Regions from separate parts of the Saccharopolyspora taberi genome, predicted to be linked through region 1. Evidence: riboswitches for the same ligand, from Rfam matches in the RefSeq annotation. Region 1 holds a riboswitch; each other region holds the start of a gene.
The links. A riboswitch is a leader RNA that binds a small molecule or an ion and turns the genes downstream of it on or off. The one in region 1 is predicted to bind thiamine pyrophosphate.
Positions count from the first base shown of each region.

Region 2: another riboswitch for thiamine pyrophosphate. It lies ahead of thiO (glycine oxidase ThiO); the one in region 1 lies ahead of ABD691_RS27085 (thiamine ABC transporter substrate-binding protein).
Region 3: another riboswitch for thiamine pyrophosphate. It lies ahead of thiD (bifunctional hydroxymethylpyrimidine kinase/phosphomethylpyrimidine kinase); the one in region 1 lies ahead of ABD691_RS27085 (thiamine ABC transporter substrate-binding protein).

Region 1 is NZ_BAAAUX010000023.1:137,814-148,168, forward strand. Features, by position in the region: gene ABD691_RS27080 (ABC transporter permease) at 1-279, opposite strand, end outside; gene ABD691_RS27085 (thiamine ABC transporter substrate-binding protein) at 255-1,301, opposite strand; TPP riboswitch at 1,328-1,437, opposite strand; gene ABD691_RS27090 (4a-hydroxytetrahydrobiopterin dehydratase) at 1,492-1,791, shown strand; gene ABD691_RS27095 (FAD-dependent oxidoreductase) at 1,828-2,781, opposite strand; gene bioD (dethiobiotin synthase) at 2,778-3,476, opposite strand; gene ABD691_RS27105 (S1 family peptidase) at 3,759-4,517, shown strand; gene ABD691_RS27110 (serine hydrolase domain-containing protein) at 4,498-5,622, opposite strand; gene ABD691_RS27115 (MerR family transcriptional regulator) at 5,718-6,092, shown strand; gene ABD691_RS27120 (NAD(P)-dependent oxidoreductase) at 6,073-6,678, opposite strand; gene ABD691_RS27125 (EamA family transporter) at 6,675-7,586, opposite strand; gene ABD691_RS27130 (LysR family transcriptional regulator) at 7,665-8,549, shown strand; gene ychF (redox-regulated ATPase YchF) at 8,539-9,618, opposite strand; gene ABD691_RS27140 (hypothetical protein) at 9,688-9,855, opposite strand; gene ABD691_RS27145 (hypothetical protein) at 10,004-10,355, shown strand, end outside.
Region 2 is NZ_BAAAUX010000033.1:11,990-22,344, reverse strand. Features, by position in the region: gene thiC (phosphomethylpyrimidine synthase ThiC) at 1-1,210, shown strand, start outside; gene thiD (bifunctional hydroxymethylpyrimidine kinase/phosphomethylpyrimidine kinase) at 1,280-2,146, shown strand; gene ABD691_RS30920 (FUSC family protein) at 2,336-4,321, shown strand; gene ABD691_RS30915 (hypothetical protein) at 4,375-4,521, opposite strand; gene ABD691_RS30910 (hypothetical protein) at 4,745-5,596, shown strand; gene ABD691_RS30905 (hypothetical protein) at 5,655-5,960, shown strand; gene ABD691_RS30900 (putative T7SS-secreted protein) at 5,974-6,588, shown strand; gene thiG (thiazole synthase) at 6,625-7,389, opposite strand; gene thiS (sulfur carrier protein ThiS) at 7,391-7,591, opposite strand; gene thiO (glycine oxidase ThiO) at 7,588-8,703, opposite strand; TPP riboswitch at 8,695-8,802, opposite strand; gene thiE (thiamine phosphate synthase) at 8,889-9,560, shown strand; gene ABD691_RS30875 (S1 family peptidase) at 9,804-10,355, opposite strand, start outside.
Region 3 is NZ_BAAAUX010000043.1:14,722-25,076, forward strand. Features, by position in the region: gene ABD691_RS32610 (Gfo/Idh/MocA family protein) at 1-956, opposite strand, end outside; gene ABD691_RS32615 (TetR/AcrR family transcriptional regulator) at 1,051-1,671, shown strand; gene ABD691_RS32620 (quinone oxidoreductase family protein) at 1,772-2,686, shown strand; tRNA gene ABD691_RS32625 (tRNA-Lys) at 2,764-2,836, opposite strand; gene ABD691_RS32630 (L,D-transpeptidase) at 3,136-4,338, shown strand; tRNA gene ABD691_RS32635 (tRNA-His) at 4,441-4,516, opposite strand; gene orn (oligoribonuclease) at 4,656-5,312, opposite strand; gene ABD691_RS32645 (AMP-binding protein) at 5,372-7,039, opposite strand; gene ABD691_RS32650 (hypothetical protein) at 7,152-7,352, opposite strand; gene ABD691_RS32655 (hypothetical protein) at 7,511-8,239, opposite strand; gene ABD691_RS32660 (hypothetical protein) at 8,307-8,702, opposite strand; TPP riboswitch at 8,800-8,898, shown strand; gene thiD (bifunctional hydroxymethylpyrimidine kinase/phosphomethylpyrimidine kinase) at 8,886-9,683, shown strand; gene tenA (thiaminase II) at 9,741-10,355, shown strand, end outside.

The DNA of each region.
Region 1 (10,355 bases):
CGGAATCGTCAGCCGCGCCAGCACATACGCCAGCGGCATGCCGAGCACCAGCGCGACCACCGTGGAGGCGGCGGCCTGCCCGAGCGTGAAGGCGACCAGCCGCCAGGTGGCCGGATCGCCCAGCACACCGGCGATCCCGCCACCAACGCCCATCCCGACGATCACCGCGACCGGCCAGGCGAAGAACAGGCCGAGGAACCCGAGCACCAGCGCGGCGGCGGCACCGACGGCCGCGCGGTGCCCGCTGCCGACGCTCAGCCCCGCACCACCGAGCGCCACTGCTCCACCCAACGGTCGCGGTTCTGCTGGACCTGCTCGGCAGGCAGTTCGGCGGGCCGCTCCGGCAGCGGCGCGCTGGTCTGCCAACCCGGCGGGAGCGGCACGTCGCGCACCGAGGGGTAGACGTACATCGTGTCCGCGACCTGCGCCTGGAACTCGGGCGACAGCAGGAAGTCGACCACCTTCCCCGCGGCCTCCGGGTCCTTCGCGCCGGTCAGCACGCCGGCGTACTCGACCTGGCGGTAGCAGGTGTCCAGCAGTGCCTTCGTGCGCGAGGTCCCGTCCGGGTTCGTCTCGGCCGCGGGCGAGGAGGCGTAGGACAGCACGATCGGCCGCGGCCCCCTGCCGGCCGAACCGGAGAAGTCCTGGTTGTACGCCTCCTCCCAGCCGGAGGAGACCTTGACGCCGTTGGCGGTCAGCTGCCGCCAGTAGTCCTGCCAGCCGTTCTCGCCGAACGCGGCGACGGTGTCGAGCAGGAACGCCAGCCCCGGCGAGGACGTGGCCGGATCCGGCACGGCGAACAGGTCCTTGTAGCGCGGGTCGGTCAGGTCGCGCAGCGTCGTCGGCTCCGGGAGGCCGTGCTGGGCGAACCAGCCGGTGTCGATGTTGACGCAGACGTCGGCGACGTCGACCGCGGTCAGCCGGTTCTCCGGTTCCAGCGCGTAGCGCTCGGGGCCCTGGCCCGCGTTCGGCGGCCGGTGCGGCTGGAGCACGCCCTCGCGCAGGGCGCGGGAGGCGAACGTCGAATCGATTCCGTAGGTGACGTCGCCGATCGGGTTCGCCCTGGTCAGCGCCAGCTTGTTGGTGAGCTCGCCCGCGTCACCGCTGTTGACGACCTGGAGCGTGATGCCGGTCGACTCCTTGAACTTCGCCAGCAGGCCCTCGTCCGCGACGAACGAGTCGTGCGCGACGAGCGTGACGGTGCGGGCGCCCTGCCCGGCACCCTGCGTTCCGGCCAGCGAGCACCCGGCGGTCAGCACGGCCAGCGCGGTCGCTCCGGCGAGCTGCAGCAAACGGTTCAACGATCCTCCCGATGTCCTGCCACGCAGCCGGCACCGAGGGGCCTCCCTGCGCCGGCATGACCCGGTTCAGGTTCGACGGTCGAGGGGCTCGCCCCCTCCTCTCAGCCCAGCGTGCTGGACTCCCGTGGCCCCGGAAGTGTACGTCAGGGGGACGCTCGCGCCGGGCGCGGCGAGGGCCCACCATGTGGGCATGACCGAACTTCTCACCGACACCCAGGTGTCCGAGGCGCTCCAGCACCTGCCGGAGTGGCAGCAGGACGGCCCGAAGCTGACCAGGACCATCGAGTTCGCCAGCTTTCCGCAGGCCATCCAGGCCGTGAACCGGATCGCCGAGATCGCCGAGAGCGAGAACCACCACCCCGACATGGACATCCGCTGGCGGAAGGTGACCTTCTGGTGCATCACCCACTCCGAGGGCGGCATCACCCAGAACGACGTCTCGCTGGCGCAGGAGATCGACTCGGTCGCCGACGCCTTCGCCAACGCCTGAGCAACCGGGCGGAACCGTCGCCGGCGGTTCCGCTCCTCAGGCCCCGAGCAGCTCGGCGATCTCGAAGGCGCAGCCCCAGGAGAGGCTGACCCCGCAGCCGGAGTGGCCGTAGTCGTGGATGATGCGCGCCCCGGCGAAGTCCTCCACCTCCAGCCGGACCGAGTCCCGGCCCGGGCGCAGGCCGATCAGCTCGTCGACGACCTCCGCACCGGCGAGCGCGGGCTCGATCTCGGCGCAGCGCCGCAGGATGCCCTCGCTCACCGTGCGCGACGGGACCAGGTTCCAGTCCTGCTCCACGGCGACCCCACCGAGGATGACGCGGTCACCGTGCGGCATGTACCCGGCGAACTCGCTGTTGGTGGTCAGCTCGATGAAGTACTCGTCGATCCCGGGGTTGGCCACGACCACGTGCTGCCCGCGCACCGGGTGCACCGCCGGATCGCCGACCAGCTCCCGGGCGCCGACGCCCGTGCAGTTGACCACCAGCGGCGAGTCCGCGGCGGCTTCGGCCAGGGTCGGGACCGGGCTCACCGCGATCTCGCCCCCGGCCGCCCGGAACCGGTCGACCAGGTAGTCGAGGTAGGCGGGCATGTCGATCAGCGGGACGGTCGCCCGGTAGCCGCTGACGAACCCCTCCGGGAGCTCGTCGGGCCGGCATCGGCGCAGGTCGGGGATGAGCCGAGCCTCCGGCGGCACGGCGTCGCCGAGGTCGAAGCGGGCCGCCATCCGGCCGGACGCGAGGTGGACCCCGGAACCGCTGTCGCGGGCGAGTTCGGTGAACTCGGCGTGCGAGAGGGTGCCCCAGTACAGGACGCGGTCGGCGGGCCGCAGCATCGCCGGGCCCCACATCGCACCCGCCACTGCCGAAGTCGTGTCCCGAGGCCGGTCAGCGGTCCGGATCCGGACCCGCAGCCCCGCCTCGGCGAGCACCACCCCGGCGGTCAGCCCCTGCACTCCGGCGCCGATCACCAGCACGGACTCTCCGGTCACCCGTCCCACGCTAACAGCCCGGACGGGGTGAAGGTGCCGCCGAGCTCCGGCGCCAGCCCTGCCCGCGCGCGGGCCCGGAACCCCTCCGGGTCGGCCGCGGCCTCGGGGAGCGCACCCAGCAGCGGCGCGCCGGTCACCGCGGGCAGGTCGACCAGGTTGCAGCGGGAGGCCAGGTCCGGCTCGTCCGGCCAGCTCCCGACGACCACGCCCGCGCACTCCACGCCCCGGCTGCGCAGCGCCTCCGCCGTCAGCGCAGCGGCGTTGAGCGTGCCCAGACCGGCGTGCGCGACGACCAGCACCGGCGCCGAGAGCAGGGCCGCCACGTCCGCGAGCGTGCCGCCGGCGTCGTCGTAGTGCACGAGCAGTCCTCCCGCGCCTTCCACCAGGACCAGGTCGTGGTCCCGGTCGAGTTCGAGCGCCGCGGCCGCGACCTCGGCCGGTCGCACCGGAGGAAGGCCCGACCGGCGCGCGGCCGTGGCGGGCGCGAGCGGTTCCGGGTATCTGGCGAGCTCGACCGCGGTGATCGGTCCCGCGAGCCGCTCGACCTCCGCGACGTCACCGGGTTCGCCCTCGGCGACGCCGGTTTGCGCCGGTTTGAGCACCGCGACGCGGCCGGGCTCCAGCGCGGCGATCGCGGCGGTGACGACGGTCTTGCCGACCTCGGTTCCGGTGCCGGTCACGACCAGGACGGACATCGAGCCTCCTCAGCGGTGGTGCTCCGCGCGAGGTCGTCGGTGCCGGTGGGCGGCATGGTCGCGGAACCGTACCGCGATCGTGCCGGATCGGGGGCCGGAGGCGCAGTCCCCCACCGGACAAGATCGGCCGCCGGGCATTGTGCACATCGGACAGTGCTCGGGCGGGGAACGCCCCACCTAGGGGTCGCCTGGGCCCCGAGGATGACGATCGGCGAGACCTGGAGCTGATCCGCCGGCACCACCCGCGCTCCTACCTTTTCCCTTGTGAGAAGGAGGAATTCGATGCATCTGCTAGCGGGAGCCATCGCGGCGTCGCTGATCGCGGCTCCGGTCGCGTCGGCCGCCGGGACCGAGGTGATCGGCGGTGGCGAGGCGACCGAGCCCTACGAGTTCATGGCGGCCACCTCGCTCGACGGCGAGTTCCGCTGCGGCGGCTCGCTGATCGCTCCGGACTGGGTGGTCTCGGCCGCGCACTGCTTCGCGCAGAAGGCGCCGGACGGCTCGATCGTGCCGATCCCGACCGACGGGCTGGCCGCGCGCGTCGGCAGCCACGACCGCACCGCGGGCGGCAGCGAGGCCCGGATCAGCGAGATCGTGCTGCACCCGGGCTTCAGCGTGCAGGGCGGTGACATCGCCCTGCTCCGGCTCGACCACCCGGTGCCGCAGCGGCCGATCGGGATCGCCGACGCGTCCGGGCCCGCGGGCACCGCAACCCGCGTCCTCGGCTGGGGGCGGACGAACGAGGAATCCGGCGAACTGCCGGTGCGGCTGCGGGAGCTCGACACCCGGATCGTGCCCGACGACCGGTGCGGAACGTTGTCCGATCCGCACCGGAACATCTGCACCGAGGGCGTCGTCCCCGGCACGAACGCCTGCGACGGCGACTCCGGTGGCCCGCAGTTGCAGGGCAGGCCCGGCGAGTGGGAGCTGATCGGCGCCACCGGCGGTCCGGCCGACGGCGACGGGAAGTGCGGGACCGGCTACGGCCGCTGGTCCGACCTGCCGCAGGCCCGCGACTGGATCACCGCGACGACCGGCTGACGACCTCGTGCAGCGCGGTCAGGACCGCCTTGCGGCGCGGGTCGATCCCGCCGGAGTCGCGCAGCTCGTTCATCACGTACGACACGCCGACGCGCGCGCTGGGCCAGGCGGCGTGTCCGGAACCGCCGGCTCCGCCGTGGCCGAAGACGTCGTCCGGCGGGCCCAGCGGCTGGGCGGAGCTCTGGAGCCGGTAGCCGAGGCCGTAGGCGAGGTCGTCGCCGGTGGTCGGGTCGATCCCGCGCGCGAGCGGGGACCGGGCGAGGTCGATCGTCTCCGGCTTGAGCAGCTGGACACCGTCCAGCGTTCCGCCGAGCGCGAGGCAGCCGTAGAGGCGCGCGATCGAGCGGGCGGTGCCGAGCGCGTTGACCGCGGGAAGCTCGGCCCGGTGCGCGCGGGCGGTGTTCCAGAAGATCGGGCCTTCGGCGAACAGCGGCGGATTCGCCCAGACCCGGCGGTCGAAGTCGCGTTCCGGCGCCGCCTGCACCAGGCCCGGCGCGTAGCTGAACTCCGACGCCCGGTGCTCGTGCTCGGGTGGCAGCCCGATCCACACGTCGAGGTCCAGCGGGGTGGCGATCTCGTCGTGGAAGAAGGAGCCCGCGGTGCGGCCGTCGACGCGGCGGATCAGCTCGCCGACGAGCGTGCCGAAGGTCAGCGGGTGGTAGACGACCGCGTCGGTCTGCCGCGACGAGTCCGCGAGCCGGGCGGCGAGACCGGCCTGGTCGAGCAGGTCCTCGTGGGTGGTGGCGTCGGGGTAGGCGGGCAGCCCGCCGCGGTGCGACAGCACCTCGGCGACGGTCACGTCCTGCTTGCCCCGCGCGGCGAACTCCGGCCAGTAGCGGGCGACCGGGGCGTCCAGCTCGATCGCGCCGCGCTCGACCAGCACCAGCAGCGCGGTGGCCACCAGGCCCTTGGTGCCGGAGAAGATCATCTGGAGGGTGTCGTGCCGCCACGGGCGGCCGGGAGCCGCCGATCCGCCCCACAGGTCCAGGACGGTCCGGCCGTCCTGGACCACGGCCAGCGCCGCCCCGACCTCCCCGCGTTCGCCGAAGTTGGCCTCGAAGGCTTCGGCGACCGGCTCGAACCCCGCCGCGACGTGCTGCTGCATCTGCTCCCCCGGCTCGTGGTGAACGGATCACGACAATACGCGGCGACGCCCGCTAGACTCTGACATTGATGTCAACCTTGCCTGAGCCGGATCTCATGAAGATCGGCGAACTCGCCCGGCGCACCGGCGTGAACCAGCGCCTGCTGCGCTACTACGAGGAGCAGGGCCTGCTCACCTCGCAACGCGCCCCCAGCGGTTACCGCTACTACGCGCCGGAGGCGATCACCGTCGTCCGCCAGATCCGGCAGCTGCTCGCGGCCGGGCTGACCACGGATGTCATCCGCGACATCCTGCCGTGCGCGCGCGGCGAGGTGCCGACGCTGGAGCCGTGCCCGGCGCTGCTGGCGACCCTGCGCCGGGAACTCGGCAACATCGACGACCGGATCAGCTGCCTCCAGCAGACCCGGGGCGCGCTCGCGGACTTCCTCGACGCCACCGACCGGGTCCCCGCTACCGGTGGACGACCGTGATGTGGTGTTCGGAGCCGGGCGTCTCGACTTCGTCGACCACGGCGACGGCCAGGTCCTCGGCGCTGATCCACGACTTGCCGTCGGCCGCGGTGAGCAGCACGTCGGTTCCGCGCCGGTAGCGGCCGGTGCGTTCACCGGGCTCCAGCAGGGCGGGCGGGCTCAGGTAGACCCAGTCGCCACCGGGACGGGCCTGGCAGGTCCGCAGCTGAGCGACTCCGGCTGCGGCGACGTCCTTCAGGGCGGCAGGCACGTACTCGGGGTTGTCGGCGACCAGGAGGTCGTGGTTCCCGGGGCTGCGCAGCGCACCGGCACCACCGACGACCAGGACGCGAATTCCCAGCTGTGCGGCGATGTCCAGGACCGTGCGCGTGATGCTGACCAGGTGGTCCTGATCGACCGGGACGGTCCGCACTGTCAGCACCACCGCATCGGTGCCGGCGATCGCCCCGCGCACCGCGTTCGGGTCCGTGGCGTCGACGGCAGCCCTGCGGGACAGGGCGAGCACTTGGTGGCCGCGGGCGCCGGCCTCGGCGAGCACCCGGCTGCCGACCATCCCGCTGGCGCCGATCACTGCGATCCTGCTCATCGAATCCGATCTCCTTCTTGCTTCGACGGGTTGAGCTGGGCCGCGAGCATGGCGGCCAGGGCGAGGACGAAACCCAACGACTGGAGCAGGCTCAGCGATTCGCCGAGCACGATTCCCACGACGGTCGCGACCAGCGGCGACAGCAGCACCAGCGGGGCGGACGCACCGACCGGCAGCTTGCCGATCCCGCGGAACCACAGCGTGTACGCGATCAGCCCGCCCATGCTTCCGAGCCACAGGTAGCCGCCGATCGCTCCGGCGTCGATCCGCTCCGGCGTCCCCTCGATCGCGAGGGTGAGCGGGAGCAGCAGCACTCCGCCTGCCGTCAGCTGCCAGCCGGCCAGGGCCAGCGGGCCGACTCCCGCCGGACGCCCCCAGCGCTTGGTGAGGACGACCCCGCCCGCCATGGCCGCTGTGCCGCCGAGTCCGGCGAGCACGCCGACGAAGTCGAGCCGGGCCTCCGGTCCGAGCACGACGAGCCCGACGCCTGCCACGCCGAGCACGCCCCAGGCCAGTCGCCAGGCCGTCGGCCGGTCGCCGAGCACCGCGACGGCCAGTCCGGCGACCAGCAGCGGCTGGGCGGCGCCGAGGGTGGCGGCGACGCCGCCGGGGAGGCGTTCCGCCGCCAGGAACAGCAGCGGGAACATGGCACCGATGTTGAGCACGCCGAGGACGGCGGCCTTCCACCACCAGTCGCCGCGCGGGAGCACGCGGGTGATCGCCAGCGCGAGCAGCCCGGCGGGCAGGGCGCGCATCAGCCCGGCGAACAGCGGGTGCCCGGCTGGAAGCAGCTCGGTGGTCACGGCGTAGGTGGTGCCCCAGGAGGCTGGAGCCAGTGCGGTCAGGGCGACGGTCGCCGCCCGCGAGGTCCGCAGCGGGACGGGTGGCCGCTCGGTCAAGGTCTGCATGCGAAGAAGTCTCGGCTCAGCGCATCATGAATCCAAAGCATCCTTGCGATGGCAGCTATGAATGAGGACGATCGTCGCGTGGACCTCCAGCAGATGCGGTACGTCGTCGCGGTCGCCGAGACCCGCAACTTCACCCGCGCCGCCGAGCGCTGCGCCGTGGTGCAGTCGTCGCTCAGCCACCGGATCGCGGGCCTGGAACGGGAGATCGGGGTCAAGCTGTTCGCCCGGTCCAGTCGCCGGGTCGAGCTGACCAGCGCCGGGGAGGCTTTCCTCGTCGGCGCGCGCGAATGCCTGGCCGCGGCCGACCGCGCGGTCGCCGACGCTGCTGCCGCGGGTGGCGTGGTGCGCGGCCGGTTGGCTGTGGGCGTGATCGTGACGACGGCCGCCGTGGACGTGCCCGAGGTGTTGCAGCGGTACCGCGCCCGCTACCCGGACGTCCACGTCAGCCTCCGCGCGGGCGGGAGTGACGAGCTGGCGGGGGCGGTCCGCGACGGCGAACTGGACATCGCCTTCCTCGGCATGCCGGTGGGCGAAAAGCCGTCCGGCGTGGAAACCGTCGTCCTCGACCACGACCAGCACGTGCTGGTGGTCCCGGCCGACCACCGGCTCGCGGGCGCCTCCCGGGTCACGTTGCGGGACCTCGCCGACGAGGCGTTCGTGGACTTCATGCCGGGAACGCCCGCCCGCGCCCAGTCCGACCAGGCGTTCGCCGCCGCGGGCCTGGCCCGCGACGTCGCGTACGAGGCGGGCGTGGCCGAGCTGATCACCCGGCTGATCGCGCGCGGGCTGGGCGTCGCGCTGCTGCCGTCGGCGTTCATCCGGCCGCTGGCCGCGGGAGACCCGGAACTGGCGCTGGTCCCGGTGGTCGACGGGCCGCACCGCATCGAGTACCTGGCGTGGAGCCGGTTCAACCCCAGCCCCGCCACCCGGGCGCTGCTCGGGGTGCTCGGGGTCAGACGTTGAAGCGGAACTCCACGACGTCGCCGTCGGCCATCACGTAGTCCTTGCCCTCCATGCGGACCTTGCCCGCCGACTTGGCCGCGGCCATCGAACCGGCCTCGACGAGGTCGTCGAACGCGACGATCTCGGCCTTGATGAAGCCGCGTTCGAAGTCGGTGTGGATGACCCCGGCCGCCTGCGGCGCGGTCCAGCCCTGCCGGATGGTCCAGGCGCGGGCCTCCTTCGGCCCGGCGGTCAGGTAGGTCTGCAGGCCGAGGGTGTGGAACCCGGCGCGGGCCAGCGCGTGCAGGCCGGGCTCGGGCTGGCCGATGGACTCCAGCAGCTCGCGGGCCGACTCCTCGTCCAGCTCGACCAGCTCGGACTCGACCTTGGCGTCCAGGAACACCGCGTCGCCGGGCGCGACCAGGTCGCGCAACTCCTGCTGCTTGGCCTCGTCGGTGAGAACGCCCTCGTCCGCGTTGAACACGTACAGGAACGGCTTGGTGGTCAGCAGGTTCAGCTCGCGCAGGTCGGGCTCGTCGGTGCCCTTGCCCGCGCCGAACAGCGTGCGACCGCCGTCGAGGATGTCCTTGGCCTCCTTGGCCGCCTCCAGCGCCGGACGCCGGTCCTTGTGGGTCCGGGCCTCCTTCTCCAGCCGCGGCAGCGCCTTCTCCAGCGTCTGCAGGTCGGCCAGGATCAGCTCGGTGTTGATCGTCTCGATGTCGCTGGAGGGGTCCACGCGACCGTCCACGTGCACCACGTCCGGGTCGTCGAAGACGCGGATGACCTGGCAGATCGCGTCCGCCTCGCGGATGTTGGCGAGGAACTTGTTGCCCAGCCCCTGCCCCTCGGAAGCACCCTTGACCAGACCGGCGATGTCGACGAACGACACCGTGGCGGGCACGGTCCGGGCCGAGCCGAAGACCTCGGCCAGCGCGTCCAGCCGCTTGTCCGGCAGCGGCACCACGCCGACGTTCGGCTCGATGGTCGCGAACGGGTAGTTCGCTTCGAGCACGTCGTTGCTGGTCAGCGCGTTGAACAGGGTGGACTTGCCGACGTTGGGCAGACCGACGATTCCGAGGGTGAGGCTCACGGGTGCAGAGTCTAGGCGTTGGCCCCGGCGATCAGCGGGCCCGGTGGTCCGCCCACCGGGCCCGCCGGGTCAGCCGTCGTCCTCCTGTTCGCCGCCCTGGTCGTCGTTCTGTTCCTGCTGGTTGTCGTCCTGCTCCTGCTCCTGGTCGGCGGGCGGGGCGCCGGTGTCGCAGCCTGCGGTGACCGCGACGGCGAACAGCGCGGACAGGACGATCTTCGAAACACGTGTGCTGATCACAACCCGACATTAGGTATCAATCGCCCGCCGCGCACCCATCTCGGCCAAATCCCTCCCGGGAGGGAGCCGACCGGTTCTCCGGCGGGAGTCGCCCGCGGGCCGCGCGCAGAAGCATTCGAAGGCGAATCCACCGACCCCGGGAGCCCGGATGCGCACTGCTCCAGCCGTCTTCGCGACCCTGACCCTGCTGGCGTTCCTCGCGGCGAAAGTCCTTCCGCACAGCACGGTCCTCTTCGAGATCCCCGCCTGGGTCACCCCGGCGGGAGCGATCGCCGGGATCGCCGCGGCCATCGCGCTGCCGACCCGTCGGCACCGGACCGCGTTCACGATCACCGGGGTCGCGCTCGTGCTGCTGCTCTGGTCGGCGGGCGGCCTGCTGTTCGACATCGTCATGCCGATCACCTGGCTGCTGGTGCCGGACTGGCCGATGCCCGACTGGCCGATGGGCGCGACCAGGGCGCTCGCGCTCACCTCGGCGATCCTGCTGTTCCGGGCGCTGG
Region 2 (10,355 bases), on a different contig from region 1:
CAACGCCAACATCGGCAACTCCGCGGTGACCTCCTCGGTCGAGGAGGAGGTGGAGAAGATGGTGTGGGCCACCCGCTGGGGCGCCGACACCGTCATGGACCTGTCCACCGGCAAGCGCATCCACGAGACCCGCGAGCAGATCCTGCGCAACTCGCCGGTGCCGATCGGCACCGTGCCGATCTACCAGGCGCTGGAGAAGGTCAAGGGCGACCCGGAGAAGCTCACCTGGGAGATCTACCGGGAGACCGTGATCGAGCAGTGCGAGCAGGGCGTGGACTACATGACCGTGCACGCCGGGGTGCTGCTGCGGTACGTGCCGCTGACCGCGCAGCGGGTCACCGGGATCGTCTCGCGCGGCGGGTCGATCATGGCCGCGTGGTGCCTGGCCCACCACCAGGAGAGCTTCCTGTACACGCACTTCTCCGAGCTGTGCGAGATCCTGCGGGACTACGACGTCACCTTCTCCCTCGGCGACGGCCTGCGCCCCGGCTCGATCGCCGACGCCAACGACCGCGCGCAGTTCGCGGAGCTGGAGACCCTCGGCGAGCTGACCCACATCGCCCGCGCCATGGACGTGCAGGTGATGATCGAGGGCCCCGGTCACGTGCCGATGCACAAGATCGCCGAGAACGTGCGGCTGGAGGAGGAGCTGTGCGGTGAGGCGCCGTTCTACACGCTCGGCCCGCTGACCACCGACATCGCTCCCGCCTACGACCACATCACCTCCGGCATCGGCGCGGCGATGATCGCCCAGGCCGGGACCGCGATGCTGTGCTACGTCACGCCCAAGGAGCACCTGGGCCTGCCCAACCGGGACGACGTCAAGGTCGGCGTGATCACCTACAAGATCGCCGCGCACGCCGCGGACCTGGCCAAGGGTCACCCGCGGGCGCAGGAGTGGGACGACGCGCTGTCGAAGGCGCGGTTCGAGTTCCGGTGGAACGACCAGTTCAACCTGTCACTGGACCCGGACACCGCGCGCTCGTTCCACGACGAGACGCTGCCCGCCGAGCCCGCCAAGACCGCGCACTTCTGCTCGATGTGCGGGCCGAAGTTCTGCTCGATGAAGATCACCCAGGACGTCCGCAAGTACGCCGAGGAGCGCGGGCTGACCAGCGTCGAGGCCATCGAGGCCGGGATGCGGGAGAAGTCCGAGGAGTTCTCCGGCGCGGGCGGCAAGGTGTACCTGCCGGTGGTCGAGGCGAGTTGACCCGTCCGGGGCGGTTCCCGCGGTGGAACCGCCCCGGAACTGGTTCCGGGGGCCCGTAACATGGACTGGATGCACGAGACCTCAGCCGGGCACGAGCTGCGGCCCGCCAACGACATGGCCCCGCCGACCGCGCTGACCATCGCCGGATCGGACTCCGGGGGCAGCGCGGGCATGCACGCGGACCTGCGCGCGTTCTTCGCGTGCGGGGTGCACGGCATGACCGCGGTGACGGCGGTGACCGTCCAGAACACCCTGGGCGTCACCGGTCTGGTGGAGATTCCGCCCGAGACCGTGGCCGCGCAGATCGACGCGGTCGCCTCCGACATCGGCGTCGACGCCGTCAAGACCGGCGTGCTCGCCTCCGCCGCGACGATCGAGGCCGTGCTCGGCGTCTGCGACGCGCACGGCATCGGCCGCGAAGGGCGCACGCCGTTCGTCGTCGACCCGGTCGCCGCGTCCCGCACCGGCGAGCCGCTGCTGCGCCCGGACGCCCTCGACGCGCTGCGCCAGGAGGCGTTCCCGCGCGCGACGCTGGTGACGCCGAACCTCGACGAGGTGCGGCTGCTGACCGGGGTCGACGCCCGCACCCGCGCGGACCTGCTCGACGCGGCCAAGGCGATCCACGACTTCGGCCCGCAGTGGGTGCTGATCAAAAGCGGTCACCTGCCGGACGACCCGGAGTGCGTCGACCTGCTCTTCGACGGCAGCGAGGCCGTCCCGCTGCCCGGGCCGCGCTACTCCACCGCGCACACCCACGGCGCGGGCGACGTGTTCGCGTCGGCGATCACCGCCGCGCTCGCCAAGGGCGCGGCGATGCCGGACGCGGTGCGGGCGGGCAAGCGGTTCGTCACCCGCAGCGTCCGGCACGCCTACCCGCTGGGCGCCGGGGTCGGGCCGGTCTCGCCCTTCTGGCGGATCAGCCCGCGTTCGTACTGAAGGCAACCCCAGACACGACTATCCACCTGTAAGAGTGATTTCCGTCCCCGGGACGTAACCCGTTAGGGCGGCATTGTCGACATAGTGCGTGGACGTGCGCGCACCCCCACCAGTTGCCGTCAAGGTGGGCGGTCAGTGCGCGCGCGTGCGCATGGCGATCTTGCGACTACTACAGGGGTCAGGGCAGGCGTGGCAGATTCGGTGTTCAAACGGGTGCGGGCTCGACTGGCGACCGAAGCCGGTGCGCCGGATCCGAGACAGCGCCAGTACGCCGCGCTCGTCGCGATCGCGGTGGTCGGCGCGACCGCGATCGGGTGGATCTTCGACCTCCGGTCGCCGGGCATCGTCGCCGGGCTGACCGCCGTCTTCGCGCTGGTGGCCGCGGGCGGGCAGGCGCTGCGCTCGGACCTCCAGCGGTTCGTGTGGTTCACGCCCGCGCTGGTGCTGACGATGACGCTCGGCCCGCTGGTGGCGAAAGTGCCCGTGCTGGCCGGAATCCTGGTCGCGCTCGTGGTCTTCGGCGCCGGGATGCTGCCGGCTCTCGGCGAGCACTACCGCGTCGGCGGGCAGACGTTCGCGGCGGCGACGCTGGTGTCCACCACGACCGGCATCGGCAGCGACCAGCCCCCGCTGGTCCTGCTCGCCTCGGCGGTCGCGGGTGCGGCGTTCGCGCTGCTGCTGCGGCTCACCGTCGGTCTCGGCGACACCACCAGGGCCACCCGCTACGCGGTGGCCGAGACCCTGACCGTGTCCGGTCCGGGCGTGGTGGAGCTGGCCGCGGGCGCGTGGCGGGCCGACGGCGCGAGCACCTGGCTCGGCCAGGTGCTGGCCGGAGCGGCGCGGTTCCGAGCGGCGCGCGAGACGCTGCTGGCGCAGGCGCAGCAGGCCGACCGCGCCGAGGCCACGCGGCTGCGGCAGATCGTCGACGAGGCCGACAAGGTCGCCGAGCAGCTGGCCGTCGCGGTCCGGTCCCGGGCGTGCAGCGGGCTGCCCGCGGCGGCCCGGCTCGACCCGGCCGAGGTGGTGCTGCGGCGCGGCGGTCGGCAGGACCTGCCCGACGCCGCGCGGGCGATCAACCAGGGCCTGGAGCGCATCCGGACGGCGGTGGTCCAGCGCGACGAGACGCCCGCGACCCCGCCCGCTCCCGGAGGCCGTCGCGACCGCGCGCTGGGCGCGGTGCGCGCGCACGTGTCGATGCGCTCGTCGCTGTTCCGCCACGCGCTGCGCTGCACGCTCGCGGTCGGCTTCGGCATGGTGATCGTGCTGCTGCTCAACGACCCGTCCGAGTCGGGGCTGCTGCTGGCGCTGTACGTGGTGCTCCAGCCCGCCGCGCGGGACAGCATGACCGGAGCGCTGGAGCGCACCGGAGGCGCGGTGCTCGGGGTGGTCGCGCTGGCGGCGCTGATAACCCTGCTGCCGGGGGCGTACCTGCTGGTGCCGCTGGTCGTGGCGGTGATGCTGGTGACCGTCGACCGGCTGCGCACCGACTACTCGTACCTGCTGGGCGCGTTGATCGCGATCACCGTCGTCGACCAGGCGATGCGGCTGGACCGGCCGCTGGTCGACGTGGCGATCAGCTTCGCGGCCAACACCGCGATCGGCGCGGCGATCGCGCTGATCGTCGGTTACGTGGCGTTCCTGGTGCTGCCGAGCAGCGTCGTGCCGGACGTGAAGGGCTCGGTGCGGTCGACGGTGTGGTCGGTCTCGGAGCTGCTGCGCAGCGTGCGGGCCGCGGGCCAGGGCGCCGACCTGCTCAAGGCCATGCACTCGGCGCACGTGCTGGCGATGCGCCGGACCCAGGACCTGCTGGGCATGCCCGCGCTGCTGGACGGGACCGGCGAGGAGACCGAGGACGAGCGGGTCACCCGCGACGCGGCGATCGCCCTGGACGCGCTGCGCCAGGACGTCGCGACGCTCGCGTTCCGGCCGGAGGCCGAGCGGGCGGTCGCCGTCCCCGCGCTGCGCGCGGTGGACGACCTGCTCGCGGGCAAGCCGACGGCGAAGATCCCGGACGCCCCGGAGGGGAGCGCCCCCGCGACCGAGCTGCTGGCGGGCTCGCTGGTCGAGAACGCGCTGCACGCCCGCGCGGCGATCGACCGCACCTTCGGCTACGACCGGCCGTGGAAGAGCTACACCATCTCGTTCGTCCGCACCGAGCGGCTGCACATCAGGTAGCCCGGACGCCCGGCCTGCTCGGTGCGGTCGAGCAGGCCGGTGCGAACACCGGCCTAGACCTGGGCCAGCCTGCGCATCCGCTCCCATTCCCGCTCCCGCTCCAGATCCGCGATCCGCCGCCGGTAGTGGCTCCACATCACGATCCAGCCGCTCTGGAAACCCAGCAGAACCGCCAGCGCGAACATGTAGAAGGGGCTCATTCCTCTCCTCCGATTCAGTCAGGTCCGGATGCGATCGAAGCTATGGAGGACCCATCGGCCCGGACGAGCAATTCCGCATTACTCGCCAAGAACCCGCCACCGGTCCGGTTGGCGAGAAAATGGCGAGAATCCGGGCCGTGGCGAGAAGTTGGCGAGTTTCCGGAGTTCGCGCAGATCGGAACTGCTAAAGTCCACGTTCCGCCGAGGACGGAGGGCCGCGCGGATGACTGGGGACCGAGACCTCAACGCTGCACGGGAAGCGCTGACGAGACTGCACTTGGGCGCCGGAGTCCGGCACGCACAGCTCCGCGAACGGCTCGGCCCGGAGCTGCGCCGGATCTGGGGGATCACGTCGAAGGACCTCACCGAGGTCATGGAACTGACGATCGTGCGCCTGGACCAGTCGCTGTCGGACCTGCCCAAACCGGACCTCGCCCGGACCGCGCGCGTCGCCTACAACCTGGACCCCGATCCCGACCTGGTCGGCCTGCTCTACATGGACCGCATCAAGGCGCTCAGCGGCAGGCTCGGCCCGAAGAACTCCGTGCGCACGCTGGAACGACATGTCAAGAGCGTGCGCGAGCACATCGGCGCCCGGCTCGCGCGGGCGTGGCCGCCGGTGCCCGCCGACGCCTTGCGCAGGGTGCGCGCCCGGGAACGCGCCGCACGATCGCCCGCGCCGACCGACGATTCCCGGCTGCTCGCGAGCATCGGTTCGCTGCTGGTGCCGCGGGATCCGGTTGAGGAGTCGATCAACGAATTCCTCGCCGGAACGATGCTGGTGCCGCGCGACGCCGAGAACCGGCTGGCACTCGCCCGCACCGCCGCCCACGGCGACTGGGTGTGCGCTTTCAGCAGCCCGCACCGGTTCGACGAGTACCGGCGGGAGGTGATTCCGCCGTGGGGGCCGCAACCGCTCCCCACGACCGGCGCCGACCTGCTGCGGAAACTGCGTCAAGAACGGCTCCGAGCAGGGATTCTGGTCAACCCGGAAGCCGCCCGGAATGCCGCCCCGGTCGCGACGCTTCCGTTGTCGCCGCAACTGGTGGAGCAGATCTCCGGCCGATTGCCCTGAACGAAGATTGCGCCGGGTCCTTTTCCACCGGAAACAGTTCCGGATAGGATTCCCGGCCATGACCCGGAGCATTTTCTCCGCCGATACGCACGAACTGCGCGCCACGGCGCGCAACACGCGCAACACGATCAACGACTTCAGCTCCCGGTCGGCGCTGAAGTACCGGCTCGCCCCGAGCGAGGCCGGCCACGACCGGCTCGGCGCGGAGCTGGCCGCCTACCAGCAGGAGTCGGCGAGCGCGGTCGACCTGCTGCGCGCCGACGCGCTGGAGCTGGCCGATCGGCTGGTGGGCAGCGCCGACCTCTACGAGGAGCTGGACGCCGGGCTCGCGGACAGGCTGTCCGAGATCGCCGATCTCCGCTGACCCCTGAGCGCCGATGAACGAGCTGGCCCCGATCCGGGGCAACAACCAGGGTGTCGCCGGTGAGAGCGACCGGTTGAACGCGCTCGCCGACGAGCTGGAGTTCACGGGCAACGCGATCCGGTCCGCGCGGGCCGAGTCCTGGTCCGGGCGGGCCCGCGACGCCCACGACCGGGCGCGGGCGGACCTGGCCACGAACTGGCTGCGCGCGGCCGACTCGCACCGGCGGGCCGCCGCCGAGCTGACCAACTACCGGCTCGTGCTGGAGAACGTGCAGGTCCTGGCGGACTCGGCGATCGCGGACGCGCGCGAGTCCGGCATGCGGCCGGACGTCGTCGAGATCGTCCGCGGACAGCTGGAGCGCTGGCGCGGCCAGCTCGACACCGCCGGGGCGGTGGCCGCCGACGCGATCCGGGCGGCGGGACTGGAGCTCCAAACCCTGCGCCGCGTCCTCCGCGAGCCGCCGCGCGCCGCCGCTCCGGCCTCGCCGAAACCCGCTCCGGCACCGCGACCCGCGCCGATCGCCGTCCAGGCACCACCCGACCTCAGCCAGGCGCGGGAAAATCCGGTCGAGTTCCAGCAGAAGGTGCAGGACCTCAACAACGCCGTGCGCGACGCTTGGCGCGCCTGATCACCTGCTCCGCGAACGAAAGCCCTGCGTGCCGGATCAGCCGATGGGCCTGCCGGGGCTGGACGCCTGGGCCCAGAAGCGCTGCGGGATGCGGCCGGCCTGCCGGGCCAGCCGGCCCGCCTCGACCGCCGCGCGCATCGCGGCGGCCATCCGCTCCGGATCCTGCGCGCGGGTCACGGCGGTGGCCAGCAGCACCGCGTCGCAGCCCAGCTCCATCGCCAACGCGGCGTCGGACGCGGTGCCGATCCCGGCGTCCAGCACGATCGGGACCGACGCGCGGGACACGATCATCTCGATGTTGTGCGGGTTGCGGATGCCCAGGCCGGTGCCGATCGGCGAGCCCAGCGGCATCACCGCCGCGCACCCGGTCTCCTCCAGCTTCAGCGCCAGCACCGGGTCGTCGTTGGTGTAGGCGAGCACCACGAATCCCCGGTCCACCAGCTGTTCGGCGGCGTCGAGCAGCTCCACCGGGTCCGGCAGCAGCGTGTCCTCGTCGGCGACGACCTCCAGCTTGACCCAGTTCGTGCCCAGCGCCTCCCGCGCGAGCTGCGCGGTCAGCACCGCCTCGGCCGCCGTGCGGCAGCCCGCGGTGTTGGGCAGCGCCTCGATGCCGAGCCTGCGCAGCAGTTCCAGCACGCCGGTGCCGCCACCGGCGTCGGCGCGGCGCATCGCGACCGTGGTCAGCTCGGTGCCGGAGGCGATCAGCGCACGTTCCAGCACCGCGAGGTTCGCCGCGCCGCCGGTGCCGGTGATCAGCCGGGAACCGAACTCGCGCCCTGCGATGATCAGCGGGTCGTCCATGTCAGCCTCCTTGGACCGCGGTGAGGACCTCGACGGTGGCGTCCGGGTGCAGCCCGGTCGCGGGCCAGGACGCCCGCGGCACCACCGAGCCGTCGACCGCGACGGCGATTCCCCGCTCCGGGAAGCCGAAATCCCGGAGCAGCACCTCCAGCGTGGTGTTCTCGGAGACCTGCTTCGGAGTTCCGTTGAGCACTACGTTCACTGTTGACCTCCGTTGTGGCGGCCGGGGTCGGCGGCCTTGACCTCGTCCTGCGGCGTCTCGCCGCGCAGCATCCCGAGCACGGCGTCGGCGGTGACCGGCGCGAGCAGGAAGCCGTTGCGGTGGTGGCCGGTGGCCGCGATGACGCCGGGCTCCAGCGGGCCCAGCAGCGGGAGGTTGTCGCCGGTGCCCGGCCGCAGGCCCGCGATGGCCTCGACCAGCTGGTACTCGGCGATCCCCGGCATCACCTGCTCGGCGTCGGCGATCAGGTCGCGCACCCCGCCGACCGTGACCTCGGTGTCGAAGCCGACCTCGTACTGGGTCGCGCCCAGCACCAGCCCGCCGTCGTCGCGCGGCACCAGGTAGACCTGCCTGCCGTGGACCGGCCCGCGCACAGTGCGGCTCGGCGGTGGCAGCGCGGTCGAACGCGCCCGCAACCGCAGGATCTCGCCCTTGACCGGGCGAACCGCACCGCGCAGCAGCGGGTGCAACTCCCCGGAGTGCGCCCCGGCCGCGATGACCGCGACATCGCACTCCAGAACGGAATCCTCCAGCTCGACCGCCCCGGCGCGCACCGCGCGTGCCCGCGCGAGGACGTGCTCCGCGCCCGCCGCCGTCGCCGCTGCTCGCAGCGCGGCCAGCGCGACGCGGTTGTCCACCGCGAGATCGCCCGGCACCTCCAGACCGCCGCGGACCGCGGGCCCCAGCGACGGCTCCAGCCGCCGCAGCTCGCGCCCGCTGTGCCTGGTCACCACCCGTCCCAGGGTCGCGAGGTAGTCGGCGAGGTTGTCCAGCTCGGCCCGGTCGGCGCTGTCGACGCCGACGACCAGCGTGCCCTCGGTGCGCAGCCCGGACGGCAGGCCGGACGCGCGTTCCAGCTCGGCCGCGAACTCCGGCCAGCGGCGCAGCGAGACCGCGCCGAGCTCCAGCAGGTCCTCCTCGCCGGGCCACGCCTCGGCGACCGGCGCCAGCATCCCGCCCGCCACGAAGGACGCACCGGACGCCGGTTCCGGATCGATCAGGCTCACGCGGTAACCCGCGGTGGCCGCCCGCCAGGCGACGGACGTGCCGATGACTCCGCCGCCCACGACGGCGACGCGCACAAGACCAGACAACTCCACGCTCCCTGCGCCGGCATGACCCGGATCAGGTTCGACGGTCGGGGCCTGCGCCCCCTCTCAGTCCGGCATCAGCGGACTCCCGTGCTCACCGCGATCCACCGTACCCGGCCGAGATCCGGCAGTCAGCAGCCGAGGCGAGATCTCCCGGCGGCTCCGGCGTCGGCGGTTACCCTTGGGGCATGCCCGGTTTGGACGGCTTCGGCATCCGCGCCCGCCTCGAAGAGGCCAGGCTCTACCTCTGCACCGACGCGCGCACCGAACGCGGCGACCTCGCCGAGTTCGCCGACGCGGCGCTCGACGGCGGGGTCGACATCATCCAGCTCCGCGACAAGGCGTCCGGCGGTGCACCGCTGGAAGCGCGCCACGAGCTGGCCGCACTGGAGGTGCTGGCCGAGGCGTGCCTCCGGCACGGCGCGCTGCTGGCGGTCAACGACCGCGCCGACGTCGCGCTGGCCGCCGAGGCCGACGTGCTGCACCTGGGCCAGGACGACCTGCCGGTGGAGCTGGCCCGCCGGATCGTCGGTGACCAGGTGGTGGTCGGCCGCTCCACGCACGACGTCGTCCAGGCCGACTCCGCGGCGACCGAGCCGGGCGTGGACTACTTCTGCACCGGGCCGGTGTGGACGACCCCGACGAAGCCGGGCCGGGAGGCGGCCGGGCTGGACCTGGTCCGGCACGCCGCCGAGCACCGGGGACACGGCAGGCCGTGGTTCGCCATCGGCGGCATCAGCATGGACAACCTCGACGAGGTGATCGCCGCGGGCGCGCAGCGGGTGGTCGTGGTCCGCGCGATCACCGAGGCCGAAGACCCCCGAGCGGCGGCGCAGTCCCTCCGCGCCAAGCTCAGCTGACACGCGCGTACCCGGCGCCAAAGCCCCGGGTACGCACCATTCAACCCAACCATCGTCCTCAAGCGGCGAAGCCGCTTAGCCCAAGCACGCAGCAGGACCACCCGCGGGTTCTCAGGCGTCGCCTCGCGAGGACAGCTTTTTCCGTCGTATTGGACTATACGTCGGAAAAAGATCCCGCAGCGAGGCGGCGTCTGAGGTTCCGCCAAGCGACCACCCAAGCAGAACGAGCCGAACGGCGAAAACTCACTGCGTGAGCAGCGTCAGTCCATACGCCTGCAGGATCTCGTTCACGGGCTGGAAGTACGTCGTCCCGCCCGACGAGCAGTCGCCGGAGCCGCCGGAGGTCACGCCCTGGGCCTGGTCGCCGGACAGCCAGGAGCCGCCGGAGTCGCCGGGCTCGGCGCAGACGTTGGTGCGGGTCAGGCCCTGCACCGTGCCCTGCGGGTAGCTCACGGTCTGGTTCTTGGCCTCGACCGTGCCGCAGTGCCAGCCGGTGGTGGAACCGGACCGGCAGATCGACGCGCCCTCGGCGGACTCGGTCGAGCCCGCGACGCCGACGGTGCCGCCCTGGTAGTCGTTGACCAGCGGCTGCGGGGTCTCGCCGGAGCCGACCTCGACCCAGCCGTAGTCGTTGCCCGGGAACGACGAGCCGGCGAAGGTGCCGGTCGGCTGGCTGGTGGTGTCGCCCTGGTTGCCGCAGTGGCCCGCGGTCACGAAGCCGCCCTGGACCGAGAAGCCGATCGAGCAGCGGGAGCCGCTGCCGATGTAGTAGGCGTTGCCGCCGATGACGTCGGC
Region 3 (10,355 bases), on a different contig from region 1:
GCTGCCGTGAGCGATGTGGGCAGTCCGTTCGGAACGTCGAGATCGCGCCACTGACCGGGCTCCCGCCTTTCGCGCAGCCGGAGTTCGCTGACCTGGAGCTGGGTGTCCTCCAGGCTTTCGTCGCCGGGGGAGGTCAGCGCGAGGTCGCCTCTCGTGCCGCGGACCTCGATCCGCGTTTCTGGTTGCGCTGTCGCGCCGTCGTGGACGACGGCCGACATCACCGCACTGCTCGTCGTCGTCGCGTTGAGCACGAGATGGTCCGGGCTGGTCGCCTCGATCGGCTCGCCGGTCTCGGCGACGACGTGGTGCGGGTGTTGCACGGAGAGCGTGGCCGAGAGTTCGCCGATGCCGCCGGTGAGCTGTTCCAGCAGGTCCAGCGTGTGACCCCCGGAGACCTCCAGCAGGCCGGCTCCGTTGGCGACGTCGTAGGTGTAGGCGCTCCACCCGGGAATCCGCTCAGCGGCTCCTTTGCTGCGCGAGACATAGGCGTTCACCGAGGTGACCCGGCCGAGGTGGCCCTCGGCTATCAGTTCGCGGGCGCGCGCGAACGCTGGAGACTGCCGCGCCTGCAATCCAACGACGTTGTGCACCCCGGCGGCTTCCGCTGCCCTGGCGAGCTCTTCGGCTTCGGTGGTGGTGAGCGCCAATGGCCATTCGCAGTACACGTGCTTGCCCGCGTCCAGCGCGGCCCGCACCAGTTCGGCGTGGCCCGGCACTTTCACCGTGATGCTGACCAGATCCACGTCCGGATGTTCGGCGAGCCTGCGCGGATCGGTGAAGGCGTGGGCAGCGCCGTACTGCTCGGCGGCCCTGGCCGCACTCTCGGCGCGCGTGGTGCCGACCGCGGTGATCGTGAACCGCGGCAGGGCCCGCAGCGCTGGTACGTGCGCGCGCTGCGCCCAGCCGCGCTCGGGACTCGCACCGATGATTCCCACCTTGATCTGACCGACAGCCATGACGCACCTCCTGGATTTGAAAACGGACTTGACTGGTCCGTTTTACCTCGGCCTAACCGGACTCGTCAAGTCCATTTGGTGTTAGATTTGGTCCGTGAGCAGCAGCGACAGCGCCGTGGAGCGACTTCTGGCGGCCGAGCTCGGCCAGCGACCCCGCGCCGACGCCCAGCGGAACGTGCGCAGGCTGGTCGACGCCGCCCGCAAGGCGGTGGCCGAGGTCGGGGTGGACGTCACCGCGCACGAGATCGCGCGCCGGGCCGGGGTCGGGATCGGGACCTTCTACCGGCGGCTCCCTTCCCGGGAAGCGCTGCTCGGGGCTGTCCTGGCGGACACGCTCGACGAGATCGTGGCCCTCGCCGACCGGGCTCTGCGGAATCCGGACCCGTGGCGGGGATTCCGCGACTTCGCCGAGGACTACGTCGGCCTCCGCGCCACGAGCTGCGGGATCAACGACGCGCTCGGCGGGCAGTGCCCGCTGGAGATCGACAGTTCGCTGACCGCGTTGCGAGACCGGTTCCGGCAGCTGGTCGAGCGAGCGCAGGAGGCCGGTGCGATCCGCTCGGACCTCGTCTGGCAGGACGTACCGTTCCTGCTCAGCTCGGTGATCCCAGCGGACCGGACCATCGGGCTGCGGGCCGGGCCCGAGCAGTGGCGGCGCAACCTCCGGATCGTGCTTGACGGCCTCGACCGGGAACCCGCCCGCTCCCGGGACTGACGCGCGGCGCCGCGTGGGACTCCCCCAATGCCCGGTATCGGCGGATGATCAAGCGTAGATTGCTGCTCTCACACTTGTTCCGCCGGCGGAGGGATCAACCATGCGTGCAGCCATCGTCCGCTCATTCACCCGTTCGCCACGCTACGAGGAGTTCGACGACCCGGTCGCAGCCGATGACGAGGTCGTGTTGAAAGTCGTCGCCGCAGGTCTGCACCCGTCCGTCCGGGCGTGCGGCAGGCTGGCGACTCCGTTCATCCCGGGATCCGACGGAGTCGGCAGGATGCCCGGCGGCAGCCGGGTGTTCTTCGCCGGGTTGGAGGCGCCGTCCGGCAGCATGGCCGAACGCGCGGTGGTCCGGGCACAGGACTGCGTTCCGATTCCTGACGACGTCGACGACGTGACGGTCGCGGCGTCGGTGCACCCGGCGATGCCCGCCTGGCTGGCGCTGCGGTCCGCGTTCGAACCGGGTGAGTCCGTCCTGGTGCTCGGGGCGACCGGCAACGCCGGGCGGATGGCGGTCCAGATCGCGCGCCTCCTCGGCGCGGGCCGGGTCGTCGCGGCAGGGCGGAACAAGGCCATGCTCGACCGGTTGCTCGAACTGGGCGTGGACGAGGTCGTCGCGCTGGACCGCGCGGACGAGTCCGCCGGGCAGGCGCTGGCCGACGCGGCTTCGGACGTCGACGTGGTGCTCGACTTCCTGTGGGGGAGGCCGGCGGAGATCGCGCTCGACTCGCTGGCCGGCGGTCGCAGGCTCCGCTGGGTGCGCGCCGGGACCGCGGCCGGTGCGCGGATGGGCCGTTCGGTCGAGGCGTTATCCGACCTCGGCGTCGAGTTCTCCACCGTCGAGTCGCGCTCGCTGCCACCTCAGGAGCGGCTCGCGGAGCTGACGGCGTTGATCAACCGGCTGCCCGCGGCGGACCTGACCGTGCACGCGGTTTCGATCCCGCTGCACGCCGTCGAATCGGCGTGGCGGGCCGACTCGACCACCGGGGCGCGAATCGTTCTCGTTCCGTGATACGGCTCAACGCCGGTGCGCACTGGGGACTGAGACGCGAAGAAGGCCCGACCGAAACCGGTCGGGCCTTCGTGCTGTGCGCCAACAGGGACTCGAACCCCGAACCCGCTGATTAAGAGTCAGCTGCTCTGCCAGTTGAGCTATTGGCGCTGGATTGTCGTTCCGTTCGATCCGGTCCGCTCTGCATTCTTGAGCTTTCCGGCTCTCCCTGGCGACGTGGAAAACATTAGCACAACCCCCGATCGGGTCATTTCAAGGGGGTGTCCTTTCGAAGTTCTGCCTGGTCACGGAGCAACCCCGGGCCGAGTCGCACGTCTGCCGGGTGGAGGGGATTGCCATCGGGGGCGATCACTCTGCGTGTGTGGGAGATCGAAAAACACACTGTCGGGATCTTCCTGCACACTGTCAGCAGGGGGAAGTGGTGCACTTGATCGAACGGATTGTCGCCCATGAAGCTGTCAGTTAACCCGGTCGGGAAGCAGTCGGGGCTGCTGACCCGGCTGCTGCCGCTCTCGGTCTTCGGCCTGATCGCCATGTTGATCGCGAGCTGCAGCGGGGCCGGTTCCGACCTCGCGGACCAGCCGCCCGCTCCACCGCCCGCGCCCACGGTGGAATTCGCGCCGCAGAACGGCGCTCGGGACGTGTCACCCACCGGGCCGATCTCGGTGAAGGTGACCAACGGGAAGATCACCAACGCCGTCCTGACCAACCCGGACGGCAAGCCGGTGGCGGGCGCGACCGCACCGGACGGGCTGAGCTGGACGGCCACCGAAGCGCTCGGCTACGGCAAGGACTACGCCTTCGTCGCGACCGTGCAGGGTGCGGAGGGGCCGCCGATCACCCAGCAGGCCACCTTCAGCACGGTGACGCCGAAGGAGCAGACCTACGTGTCGATGAACCCGCTCGACGGGCAGACCGTGGGCATCGGCCAGCCGCTGGCCTTCTACTTCAGCAAGGACGCGCCCGCTCCGGACAAGGCCAAGGCCGAGGAAGCGATCAAGGTCAGGACCGAGCCCGCCGTGGAGGGGGCGTTCTACTGGTTCAACAGCCGCGAGGTGCACTGGCGGCCGAAGGAGTACTGGAAGCCGGGCACCAAGGTGACCGTCGACGTCGACGTCTACGGCAAGGACTTCGGCAACGGAGTCTGGGGCCAGGAGGACCGCACCGCGACGATCACGATCGGCGACGCGGTGATCCTGCGCGCGGACGGGGCGTCGCACCAGATGTCGATCGAGGTCAACGGGGCCGTGCAGCGCACCATGCCGGTGTCGCTGGGCAAGCCGTCGTTCCCGTCGAACAACGGCGTGCACGTGGTCACCGAGCACCACGCGACCAAGATCATGGACTCGTCGACCTACGGCCTGCCGGTCGAGGCCGGGGGCTACAAGACCCCGGTGCAGTGGGCCGTGCGGATCTCCAACGGCGGTGAGTTCCTGCACGCGGCCCCGTGGTCGGTCGGGCAGCAGGGGAACAGCAACGTCAGCCACGGCTGCATCAACATGAGCACCGAGAACGCCAAGTGGGTCTTCGACCTGCTCAAGAAGGGCGACATCGTGGAGATCACCAACTCCGGCGGCCCGTCGCTGCGCGCGTGGGACGGCTTCGGGGACTGGCAGATCCCGTGGGACCAGTGGAAGGCGGGCAACCGCTGATCGAATCCGCCTCGGGCGCTGCTCCGCACCGGAGGAGCACCCGAGGCGAAGCCGGTCCGGAAAAACCGAAAGGCCCCGTTCCGAGGAACGGGGCCTTTTCGCTGGGGTGAGTGACGGGATTCGAACCCGCGACACCTGGGACCACAACCCAGTGCTCTACCGACTGAGCTACACCCACCGCGGCTGCTCCGGACTGGGCCGTTTCCGAGCGGTTACCCGGGGGCCGTTACCCGAGCTGATGCTCGGCCTGTCCCGCAGCGACGTTCATATCCTAACGGGTGCTGTCGAAGGGTTTGACACCGGCTCTCCCCAGCGGCTCAGCCGTCCTGCTCCGCCTGCTCCTGCCTGGCCTTTTCGGTGCCGCCCTCGACGTTGTCGCCGTTGAGCAGCTCGGCGGCCACCGCCTGCGCCTGCTCGCTGCTCGGCCCCGGCTGGGGGACGAACGCGGTCCGCCGGTAGTAGGCCAGCTCGCGGATGGACTCCCGGATGTCGGCCAGCGCGCGGTGGGCCAGGCCCTTCTCCGGCTGCGCGTAGTAGATCCGCGGGAACCAGCGCCGGCACAGCTCCTTGATCGACGAGACGTCCACCATGCGGTAGTGCAGGTGGCCGTCGAGCGTCGGCATGTCCCTGGCGATGAAACCGCGGTCGGTGGCGATGGAGTTGCCCGCCAGCGGCGCGGACCGGCCGTCGGGCACGTGCTGGCGGATGTAGTCCAGGACGCGCTGCTCGGCCTCGGCCAGGGTCACCGCCGAACGCCGGACCTCCTCGGTGAGCCCGGAGCGCTCGTGCATCTCGCGCACCACGTCGGGCATCCCGGCGAGCACCTCGTCGTCGGCGTGGATCACGATGTCCACGCCCTCTCCGAGGACGTTCAGGTCGGCGTCGGTGACCAGGGCGGCGATCTCGATCAGGGCGTCCTTGCCCAGGTCGAGACCGGTCATTTCGCAGTCGATCCACACTAGACGGTCGTTCACCCGCGTGAGCCTAACGCGGGCGGGCTGATGATCGTGCGATCGCGGTCCTCGCGGCCCGGTCACCGTTCGGCCACGTGCCCGGACGCTCCGTGCGCGCGCAGCTCGCGGGGGACGACCTTGCCGGTGGCGTTGCGGGGCAGCTCGTCGAGGAACACCACGTCCCTGGGCATGGCGAACCGCGACAGCGAGCCGCGGACGCGTTCGCGCAGGCCGTCGGCGTCCGGCTCGGCTCCCGCGGCGGGCACGACGAAGGCCGCCAGGCGCTGGCCGAACTCGTCGTCGGGCACCCCGATGACCGCGACCTCGGCCACCTCGGGCAGCGCGGCGATGGCGTCCTCGGTCTCCTTCGGGTACACGTTCTCGCCGCCGGAAATGATCATGTCGTCCTCCCGGCCGACCACGTACAGCCGTCCGGCGGAGTCCGTGCGACCAAGATCACCGGTGGACATCAGGCCGTCCCGGACCTCCTTGCCGCCGCCGTTGGTGTAGCCCTCGAAGAGCATGTCGTTGCCCGCGAAGATGCGGCCGGTGGCGCCGCCGCGGACGGGCTTGCCGTCCTCGTCGAGGATCCGCACGACCGTTCCGCGCGGCGGGCGGCCCGCGGTGCTCGGCTCCCGGTTCAGCTCCGCGGGGGTCGCGATGCTCACCCACGACACCTCGGTCGAGCCGTAGACGTTGTAGAGCACCGGGCCGAAGGCCCGCTGGAAGTTCGCCGCGAGCTCGGCGGGCAGCGCCGAACCGCTGGAGGCGACGATGCGCAGCGCGCCGAGGCCCTCGCGCTGCCGGTCCTGCGCGGGCAGGTCGAGGATGCGTTGCAGCATCACCGGAACCGCGAACATCGAGGTGCACTGGTGGCGCTTGAGCGCGTTGACCGCGCGGGCGGGCTCGAACTTGCGGGGCAGCACCAGCGTCGCGCCCAGCACCGCACCGAGCTGGAACGCGGCCAGCCCCCAGGTGTGGAACACCGGTGCGCACACCAGCATCCGCTCGCCGCTGCGCAGCGGGATCCGGGACATGATCGTCGCGGCCGGTCCGATGCCCGGCGGGTCCGGCCTGCGGGCACCCTTGGGCGTGCCGGTGGTGCCCGAGGTCAGCACGATCATGCGGGCGTGCCGGGGCCTTCGGGGCAGGGCCCTGGCGGACGCGGTCGCGATCAGGTGCTCCACCGTGTCGTGCCGGGTGCTGCCCTCGGTCCAGGCCAGCACCACGTCCAGGTCCTCGGGCAGTTCGGGCAGGTGCGCGGAGAACTCGGAGTCGACGACTAGCAGGTCGACCTGCTGCTCGGCGACGACGGCGGCCAGCTGCTGGGTGCTCAGCCCCGTGTTGAGCAGCACCACGTCGGTGCCGAGCTTGCCGCAGGCGATGATCGTCTCGATCGGCCCGTGGTGGTTGCGGCACAGGATCGCGACCTTGCTGGTGTCGCCGATGCCGCGGGCGCGCAGCGCGTTCGCGAGCCGGGTCGTGCGCTGGGAGACCTCGGCGTAGCTGAGCGCGCCCCGCTCGTCGATGACAGCCGGGCGGTCGGCGTGCCGGATGGCGCCGACGGCGTAGGCCAGCGGCGGGGTGATCCCCCAGCGCAGCCAGGCCCGGAAGATCCGCAGGAGCTTGTCGGGGCGCATCGGCCGCAGCACGCCCTGCCTGGCCAGGATGTAGGCCGTCTGCGGCCCCTGGATCCAGTCCGGCCGCACCCTCGCCCGCAGCCTTCGCACCAACCCGTGAATCGCCACGCGTCCACCCTCGCCGATCGGAAGCTACCGAGAGTAGATAATGCCTCCCGCGCGGCGTTCCGGGAAGGGTGCGGCCGGATGCGGATCAGCCGGACCCCGTTGACCTGCGCGATCACGGCGCGTTCGCGGCGGCGGCGACCACGGCGTCGCGCAGCGCGGCGCGCAGCCGTCCGACTTCGAGCGGGGAGAGGACGGCCGTCTCCCCGGGCGGTGCGACGACCACGACGTTGCCCTGGTTGACCAACACCGACACGTCCCTGCGCCGCCCCGCGACGTCGCGGCAGCTCACCCGCCATTCCCCAGTGGCGTCCACGTATCCCCGACCTCCTTCGGCCCACCCTCTGGTGGGCGGTCGATCGTGAGACGCGCCAGGTCGGCGGATGTGATGGCGGGCCGCCGAATTGGCGACCCGCCAGTAGGTAAGCGCTGCTCAGCGCACGTTCTTGATCTTCGAACGGGCGCGCGAGGTGTTCAGACGGACTGGATCCGCAGGCCCTCCGGCTCGGCGGTGAAGGTGACCGCGCCCTCGAACTCGGCGATGGGCAGCTCGTCGCGGACCAGCCGGTGCGGGCCGTCGAAGGTCTCGACCCGGATCTCGGCGGAGCTGAAGGTCTGCGCGGCGTAGTCCGGGCCGCTGAGGTTGACCTCCAGCCGCGGGCCCGCCGGCGTGACGGTGATCCGGCCGCCGGGTACCGACAGCGGTTCGCCGTTGCTGATGACCGTGATGCTGCCGTTCGCCGGGTCCTCGGGGCGGACCGCCACGTGCGACAGCGCGACGTCGCGGCGGCCGGACTCGCCTGCCATGCCGATCACGTCGCGGCCGACGGGCTCGTCGCCGCCACCGGGGTTGAACACCGCGGCGCGCAGCTTGGCGCCCAGCCGGTAGGGCTGCCACGATCCGGCGCCGACCAGGTTGACCACGGCCGCCACCTCGCTGCCCGCCAGCAGCCGTTCGCTGCCCGAAGCGGCGGTGACCTCGACGGCCGCGACACCGCGTTCGGCGAGCAGTTCCCGCAGCGCTTTCGCGCGCTGCCTGCTCTTGCGGTCGAATCCGCGGGTGATGGCAACGGCCCCGGAGTTGGCCGCGGCTCCCGCCGCGGCGTCGGCGAGACCGGCCAGCGGGCCCCAGACTTCCGCGGGATCCGGCCGCTTGGCCCGGCGCGAACGGGCGTACTGGGTGGCTTCGGTCGTGGTGTCCATCGCCCCCACCCTATCGGCGGCTGAGGGTCGCCTCACCGGATGGTGACTGTGAGATCGCTCGCGGCGATCAGCTGTCCCAGACGCTGACCACGAGATCGGCGCTGCGCCGCAGCTGGTCGGCGACCTGCCGCTCGCATTCCGGGCAACGCTCGGTGATGGCGCGGCTGCGAGGTTCACGCGATGGGGGGTAGGTCTCGTAGGGGATCTTGACCGCCGCCGAGCACAGGGCGGGCACGACGTCGCCCGCCGGGCGGGCGCCGGGGCGGTCGGTCACGGCGTGCCTGATGCGCTGCCCGGGCGGGACGATCCACCACACCTGCTCGCGGTCGAACACGGTCGAACCCCCTCGGTCGATCCTCGTCTGCCCCAGGGACGGCGGTCCGGCGCGATCGGTTGCACGGGGACCGCGGATGCCGCCGGAATCCGGCTCGGCTTGGGCGATCCGGTCAGTTTCGTCGCGCATCTGCCTGATGTACATGACCCGGACGGGGGACACGGCGTTGGGCCGGAGCGGCGGAAGACGGGTGTGGTCCGGGGGCGCTGCCGGGTTGTAGGTTGGTCGCACTGACGCGGGGTGCCCGGGAGTGGTCCGGGCTGAGAACAGACCCGTTGAACCTGACCTAGCTCGCACTAGCGGAGGGACGTCATGATCGTCAACGTCGTGACCATCGCGGGTACCGACCCCAGCGGCGGCGCCGGCATCCAGGCCGACCTGAAGGCGTTCTCGGCGAACGGCGCCTACGGGATGTCGGTGATCACCGCGCTGGTCGCGCAGACCACCACCGGGGTCGCCGAGGTGCGCGAGGTGCCGCCGGAGTTCGTGACCGCCCAGCTCACCACGCTGCTCGACGACGTGCGGGTGGACGCGGTCAAGATCGGCATGCTGGCCAACGCCGGGGTGATCCGGGCCGTGGTCGCCGCGCTCGACCGGTACGCGCCGCCGCACGTCGTGCTGGACCCGGTCATGGTGGCCAAGAGCGGCGACCGGCTGCTCGCGCCGGAGGCGGTGGCGGTGCTGCGGGACGAGCTGCTGCCGCGGGTCGACCTGATCACCCCGAACCTGCCGGAGGCCGCGGATCTGCTGGGAGAGCGGGAGATCCGCCGCGCCGACGACATGCCCGCGCAGGCCGAGCGGCTGGCGGAGCTGGGCGCGAAGCAGGTCCTGCTCAAGGGCGGCCACCTCACCGGCGAGTCCAGTGTGGACCTGCTGTCCGGGGACGGGGTCTGCGAGTTCCTGCCCGGCGAACGCGTCGTCACCAACAACGACCACGGCACCGGCTGCACCCTGTCGGCCGCGATCGCGGCCCTGCGCCCGCAGCGCCCGGACTGGCCGACCGCGGTGCGGGAGGCCAAGCAGTACCTGACCGCCGCGCTGCGCGAATCGCACCGCCTCGACGTCGGTCACGGTCACGGCCCGGTGCACCACTTCCACCAGTGGTGGTGACGCGCCCGCGATGCCCCGGATCCGGCAAGCACTGCGTAGAGAGCGAGAGTTGATCCGATGAGCAAGCTCCCCGCCCCGCCCGCCGACGGCTTCTGCGCGCGCGCCTGGGCCCACACCGCCGAGCTCCAGCAGGCGATCGTCGAGCACCCGTTCAACGCCGCGCTCACCGACGGTTCGCTGGACCGCGAGCGGTTCGCCTTCTACATCGTCCAGGACGCCCGCTACCTCGCCGGCTTCGCGCAGGCGCTCGCGGCGGCGGCCAGCCGCGCCGAGGAGGCCGAGGACGCCGCGTTCCTCGCGGGCGCGGCGCAGGGCGCGCTGCTGGAGGAGCGGCGGTTGCACGCCGGTTATGTAGAGGAGTTCGGGCTTTCCGACGCCGACATCGCCGGGGTGGACACGTCCCCGTCGTGCCTGGGGTACACGTCGTTTCTCCGCGCCTCGGCGCTCACCGAGCCGTTCCCGGTGCTGGTGGCGGCGCTGCTGCCGTGCTTCTGGGTCTACCAGCACGTGGGCAGCACGATCCTGGAGGCAACCGGCGCGAGTGCCGATCACCCGTACCACAAGTGGATCCGCACCTACGCCGACGACGAGTTCGCCGCCGCGGTGCTGTCGGCCCGGCAGCTCACCGACCGCGCCGCCGCGGCTGCCGACGAGCCGATGCGGGAGCGGATG